2 regions of the Peribacillus sp. NPDC096540 genome follow, and region 2 is predicted to be linked to the other one. Evidence: riboswitches for the same ligand, from Rfam matches in the RefSeq annotation. Region 2 holds a riboswitch; the other holds the start of a gene.
The links. A riboswitch is a leader RNA that binds a small molecule or an ion and turns the genes downstream of it on or off. The one in region 2 is predicted to bind cobalamin.
Positions count from the first base shown of each region.

Region 1: linked by a shared signal. The riboswitch ahead of ACQKMR_RS20160 ((2Fe-2S) ferredoxin domain-containing protein) and the one ahead of nikA (nickel ABC transporter substrate-binding protein) in region 2 are both predicted to bind cobalamin.

Region 1 covers NZ_JBNNTG010000026.1:77,622-80,851, reverse strand. Annotated here, with positions in the region: gene ACQKMR_RS20170 (sirohydrochlorin chelatase) at 1-26, opposite strand, end outside; gene cobJ (precorrin-3B C(17)-methyltransferase) at 45-1,700, opposite strand; gene ACQKMR_RS20160 ((2Fe-2S) ferredoxin domain-containing protein) at 1,715-2,083, opposite strand; cobalamin riboswitch at 2,235-2,424, opposite strand; cobalamin riboswitch at 2,639-2,834, shown strand; gene ACQKMR_RS20155 (hypothetical protein) at 2,818-2,991, shown strand; gene ACQKMR_RS20150 (energy-coupling factor ABC transporter permease) at 3,012-3,230, shown strand, end outside.
Region 2 covers NZ_JBNNTG010000021.1:18,795-22,024, forward strand. Annotated here, with positions in the region: gene nikB (nickel ABC transporter permease) at 1-493, opposite strand, end outside; gene nikA (nickel ABC transporter substrate-binding protein) at 530-2,161, opposite strand; cobalamin riboswitch at 2,312-2,500, opposite strand; gene ACQKMR_RS17565 (aspartyl-phosphate phosphatase Spo0E family protein) at 3,100-3,230, shown strand, end outside.

The DNA.
Region 1 (3,230 bases), on a different contig from region 2:
TGTCCTACGAATAATACTGCTTTCATTTGTTATCCCCCTCTTGATTAGTCTTCACAAGGCGCAGGCTCTATTTTTATTTTGGGAGCAATGTCTTGATATAAATAGCCTTGTATCTTTTTCGCCCGTTTAAAATATTTAAATAGTCGTTCATTAGGATGGGCATTTTGTTTATATTCGTTGACAATGTTTGTAATTAATTCAACTAGTTGATCCGGTTCAATTCCTTCAGCAACAGGTTGACCAGGATGAGCAGTTCTGCCCACCGGTTTAGCTCCAAGGAATAAATCAAATTTCCCTTTTCGGAAAACGATCCCGATATCATCCATTACTGCACTATAACAAGCCATTCCACACCCATTAAAACCAATGTTCATTTCCTTAGGCATATCAATCCCACCAAGCACCCTCTGTATTTCATCCGCGTAAGGAATGGATTCCACTTTTTCACCATCACAGAAATCACAAGCTTTTAAGGTCAGTACATCCCCAATTGGCGATAATAAAAAGTTTGCTGTTTGCAATTTTCCAGTAATAACTTCTGGATCTGTTGTAGGAATCTTTAAAACGATTTTATGATTTGGCGTGTATTCCATCGTTCCTTTCTCTCCAACAACTTCTGCAAGTGTCATCATTTGTTTGGGAGTAAATTGCTTGTTCGCCACACCTGGGCTAACGGCAAGCTCGAATACCGACTCAATTTTTTGCTGAACAACTGGCGTAATAGATTGCTGGACTGTTTGACCCTTAACTTTTATGAGTGCTTCCATTGCCACTTCAAAAGAAGTGCGCTTTTTTTCTGGGGCTTTTGTAAGCAACCCAACTCCGCCAGTCGACTCGGTGTACGCTTCCTGTATAGATGCCGTTTCTTGATCTAATGCCCACGGTTCTGCTTCTTTTTGCAAGCGTTGATGCGGCTTCAATGGTTGCCTTTCCGAATTCAATGTATACTTTCTTTGATATCCACGTGGCGTGATGATTTTGTCATCATATAAAAAGGTAGATGAATTTCCAATAATGACGGTCGTTAGCATCCCAATATCGTGATTTAACATGTCTTTCAAATTGGTTATCACAATATCCTGACGATCGCGATAAGCACTTTTCACCAATCCGACAGGTGTTTCGGGCGAGCGATAACGCAGTAAAATTTTCTGTGTTTCAACAATTTGCCTAGTCCGTCTACCGCTTCGAGGATTATAAAGCGCAATGACAAAGTCAGCCATTGCAGCAGCCTCTACTCTTTTGGCAATAAGATCCCAAGGCGTTAAATGGTCACTGAGGCTGATGGTACAGGAATCATGCATAACAGGTGCTCCAAGTAAAGAGGCACATGAATTGATGGCAGAAATACCAGGAATGATTTCAATGGCTACTCCCGTTTCTTCTTTCCACCCTTTTTCAATCAATACTTCATAAACCAGACCAGCCATTCCGTAAACTCCTGCATCACCACTCGAAATTACAGCCACTTTCTTTCCCAACTCCGCCTGTTTCACTGCTTCTTGTGCACGTGATACTTCTTCAGTCATACCCGTACTTATAATCGTTTGATCTGTAAGAAGGCCCTGAATGAGTTCCACATATGTTTTGTAACCAATGATGAAGTCACTTTCTTGAAGGGCTTCTACAGCACGTTTGGTAATATGTTCAAAATTCCCTGGTCCAAAGCCAACGACAAATAATTTACCGTTTGTACTCATTTAGACATCTCCTTTTACGACTTGTCTTTTGAAATTCCTGTTTGAGGTGGAAAATCCGGATTAGGAGTCATTTCTCCATCAGTAAATTGGTAAAGCATCTGCGGAATAAACTTCTCTTCATCGATATTCCGGACAATCTCACGTCCAAAATCAGGTGAGTCCACTCGATACCATGTCCCTTGAGGATATGCAATCACAACGCAGGCATCCTTACACCTGCCGTTACAGCGAGTTCTAGTAGTATGAATTTTTTGATTCAGACCTTGTGAAGTAATTTCATCACGAATTGCTTGTGTTATTTCTTCGCCGCCTTTTTTCATGCAACTACTGCCGTTACAAATCAACAGATGCGAATTTGTGCCTTTCAAGTTCCAAGTTGTCATCTTCTTCCTCCTAAATTCTGAGAAAAGGCAAAATAAAAAACCTTAACTGTTAGAGTTAAGGTTTAAAAAAACTATATGAATAAGGAGCCTCCAGCAAGCAAGATGAAACTCTCAAAATTTCCATAGTTCTTCTACCTTTCCCTCCGAAAAGTATCACACAATTTTAAAAGCAGGTTTCCTGGCTTACGCTTCAATTTACTTTTGTCCCTTCCCAGCTTTATGCCAGTGGTTATCGACAATTTCATCAGCGTTACAGTAGCGGGGGCTGCATCGGATTCTCACCGATTTCCCTATTATCCCTTGCATATTCATACAAGAGCACTTTTAAATTGGAATATTTGGTTTTATAATCATACATTTCTAGTTAACTTTATCTATCATATACCAACTTTATCAAAATTCAATAGTTTATTCCGACTGTTTTGAAAGTTTAATGGTGATAATTCAGCTTCATTCCTTGCTTCTCTGCGATTTTATCCTTCTCAAAAAAAAATATATGAACGGAGTGTAGATGGAATCATTGCTTTATGATACACTAAACGAGAATTTTTCAAAAAATTACATAAGTTTTATGGTGCTGAATTTCTCGGAATTTAGCTTAATAGGGAAGTCGGTGTAAATCCGGCGCGGTCCCGCCACTGTAAAGGGAAGTCCTAATACGTAAAGAATAATCCACTGTCAAACTAGATGGGAAGGAAGTATGAGGATGATGATCCAGAGCCAGGAGACCTGCCATGAAGCGTAAAACTGTTTCAACCTACGAGGATGGGTGTGCGGATCAGGCAGATAAGGCTAATGTTTGGATTATGCTGCAAACTTACTGTTCATTACGCACTTCTTTCTTTTTGAGAGAAGTGCTTTTTATGTTGCCCGCCACTTCTCTTCTCAGCTTTAATCATTTTAAATAATAGCGTCGAAAGGAGAAAAAATGAAAAAAGCCAATTTGAAAATACTTTATTTTGTCATTTTACTACTCTTCATACCAAAGAGAGCAATGGCCATGCATATTATGGAGGGCTTCTTACCAATCGAATGGGCGATATTTTGGTGGGCTGTGACACTTCCATTTTTAATCTTGGGTTACCGTTCCATTAGGTCTAGAGTGAAGGAAAATCCAGAAACAAAAATGATGCTGGGTCTGTCCGGC
Region 2 (3,230 bases):
ATAAATCTAACTTTATAGATAAAAAATAGATCAACAGAAATCCAAGCCAAAAGGTTGGCATAGAGACACTTACAAAGGCTATTATTCTGCTAAACTGATCAATAAATTTCCCCTTGTAAATAGCAGAAATCATGCCTATAGGTAAACTAATAACAACAATAAAGATAAGCGCAGCAAATGTTAATTGAACAGTTGGAAAGAAATGTATCACAATTTCTTCCCATACAGTGTTATTGGACACATAAGACATTCCTAAATCCAATTGCAGCACTTTTCCCAGCCACTCAAAGTACTGGACATATAAAGGCTTGTTTAAACCAAGCTCAACTCGAAGGGCTGCCACTGTCTCATCCGTAGGAGGAATATGTGACGCCCTTAAGTAAGCTACTGCCGGATCTCCAGGAATTAAGTGAAGCAAGATAAAAGTAATGAGCGAAAGTCCAAATAATATTGGAATTAAACTTGTGAGACGTTTAAAAATAAACCAACTCATGTAGCACTCCTTAAGTTGTTTTTAAGTATCCCCGTTTCAATTAACGTCAATTGAAGTTAAAGGGACCTCAGCTTCTTGAGGTAAAAAATCTACTCCACTAATGTTTTTTTGATACACTGCTATATTAGACTGATAAGATATCGGTAAATAAATTGCTTGTTCGTGCAATGTCGTTAATATTTCTGAATATAGTATTTTTCTCTCTTCTTCGTCTGTAGTTAATAATACTTTCTTAATTTTCTGGTCTAATTCTTTTTTTACTGGCAACCCTAGTTGAGCGTTATAATCTGGACCACCATTTTCTGATTTTGTCGTCATAGAAGCTAAATAGGAATGTGGATCAAACGGTACAGCCCAAGTAGATGTAAATAATAAATCAAATTCACCTTGAAATGCATTTGTCCAAAAAGTATTAGTTTCTTGACTAGTCAACTTAACATCAATTCCCAGCTTTCTAAAATCACCTTGGGTAAATTCTGCGATTGACTTTTGGATGTTGTCTGTACTATTAAACAGTAATTCCAATTGCAATTCTTTTCCGTCTTTTTCTCTAAATGGTTTCCCCTTCACTTGTTTCCATCCAGATTCATCCAATAACTGTTTTGCTTTTTCTGTATCATATTCATGAGGCTCTATATTAATTTTCGTGTAAGGCAACATAGGTGGAAACAAAGTATCAGCCTTTTTTTCCATACCATAAAAGATCTTATCAATAACAGCCTGTTTATTAAAAGCATGTTGAAGAGCTAACCGAACTTTAAGATCTTTAGTCGCTTCTCTGTTTGAGTTAAGAAGCAGTGTTCTTGTAGCAGTAGGTTCTGACAATTTAGTTTCATATTGCCCTGAATTCTTCAAAAATTGGAATGAATCTTGGCTAATGACCCCGTTTCCAAATATAAAGTCGAGTTCTTTTTTCTCAAAAGCTAATACTCTTGACTCTCCGTCAGTAATGACTTTAACAACCACCTTATCTACTTTAGGCTTAGTACCCCAATACTGTTCATTCCTTTTAAAAACAGCAAACTCATTTTTCTTATATTCGCTCAACACCCATGGTCCTGTGCCAATCTGAGACTTGAGTCCGTCCTTAAATGTGTTTTGACTGTCAGGAAAAGCAGCTTCTCCTACAAATCTCAACGGTCTGATGTAAGTTAGTTCTTGCAGAGTTGGATAATACGCGTTGTTCAAAATAAGTTTAAATGTATATTTATCTATTATTTCAGTACCTTTGATTTGGTTAATTAATTCCACCCATTCATGTTGTTTGCGATTATCTAAAATGGTATCAAAGTTTTTCTTAACGATTGCAGCATTAAAGAGGGAACCATCGGAAAATTTAACATCTTTCCTCAGATGGAATACATATTCTTTTCCATCTTTCGATATATCCCAGCTCTCTGCAAGCCAAGGCTGAATTTCTCCGCCTTCACCGTAATAAACAAGGGATTCATATACCATAGCCTGGGAAAAAAACTCATTCGGAAAATATGTGTGTGGATTTAAGTCACCTATATCCCCAGGCCAGGAAAAAGTAACAACTTTTTGTTTATCTTTATCTGATGTATTTTCTTGATCTATTGTTGTGTTGCTGCAACCAGTAACAAAAATTGTGAAAATTACTAGTAGTCCAACAAAAGAATGGAATAAACTAGACCGTTTTAAGTACATGTTTTCTCACCTTCAATTATGGAATTTTAACTATTTGAAAATTATACAAAAAAAGCATTTCCAACCAGATTTAACGGTCAGAAATGCTTATTATTTAAGAACAAATTCGTCTTCTAGCACTCTAACACCTCCCTATCTCCCGTAGGTTTAACAGCATTTCTAGAACGGGCAGGTCTTCTGACTTAGGTTCATCATCTCCATGCGTCTTCCCGGATATTATCCAGTGACTTTCTTGCATAGGACTCACCATTACAGCGGCGGGACCGTGCCGGATTTTGCACCGGCTTCCCTTTTAAATATTCGCTATTAAACGAATATACCCATTCCAATACTATATGAAATTTTCCCTCATCTTCATAGTAAAATATAGAGCTTGTCAATCGTAAAATTAGTATGTCGAAACCATTTGGTACTCTTAACAATTTATTAGTTTCATCCCTAAGTAATTTTTGATAAACCCAGCTACTAATCATATCCATCCTAGCAATAAACGAAATACAGGTAGTAAAAGGAGAATAAGCATGTTCTCTTTAACATGTAACAAACATATTAATTTTCCTAAACTTAACTGTTTTACGCTTGCAACTCTCTCAAAATGGAAATATTCACTTTGAAAATTAACTCAAAAAAAGTTTACCTAATACAAATTATATTCGTTATCGCAAATTTATGCTATATCAAATTAAAGTCCTGATGTTTTTTAACGGCTCGTTAGGTATGGATAGGCATACTCTTATACGAACAGTAATCTGTAACGACATATATCGTATGATAGTGAGGAGAATTTTCTTTTTACAGATCTGTATTGCACCCTCCGAATTTACTTTCATTTTTTATAAGTGAATACTCACTTAATTATTTAAAATCATCCTAATTTATGTAATAATAAAATATACTACAATAAAGGAAAGGTCTTGAGGGGATTTTCGTTGGAAAGTATGGAACTACTACATAAAAAAATAGAGACAATGAGGAAAGAATTAATATTTACTGCCTTAAAGCATGGGCTCACCTCAAAAAAAACGTTACATTTGAGCCAAGAACTTGATAAACTCTTGAATTTACTTGT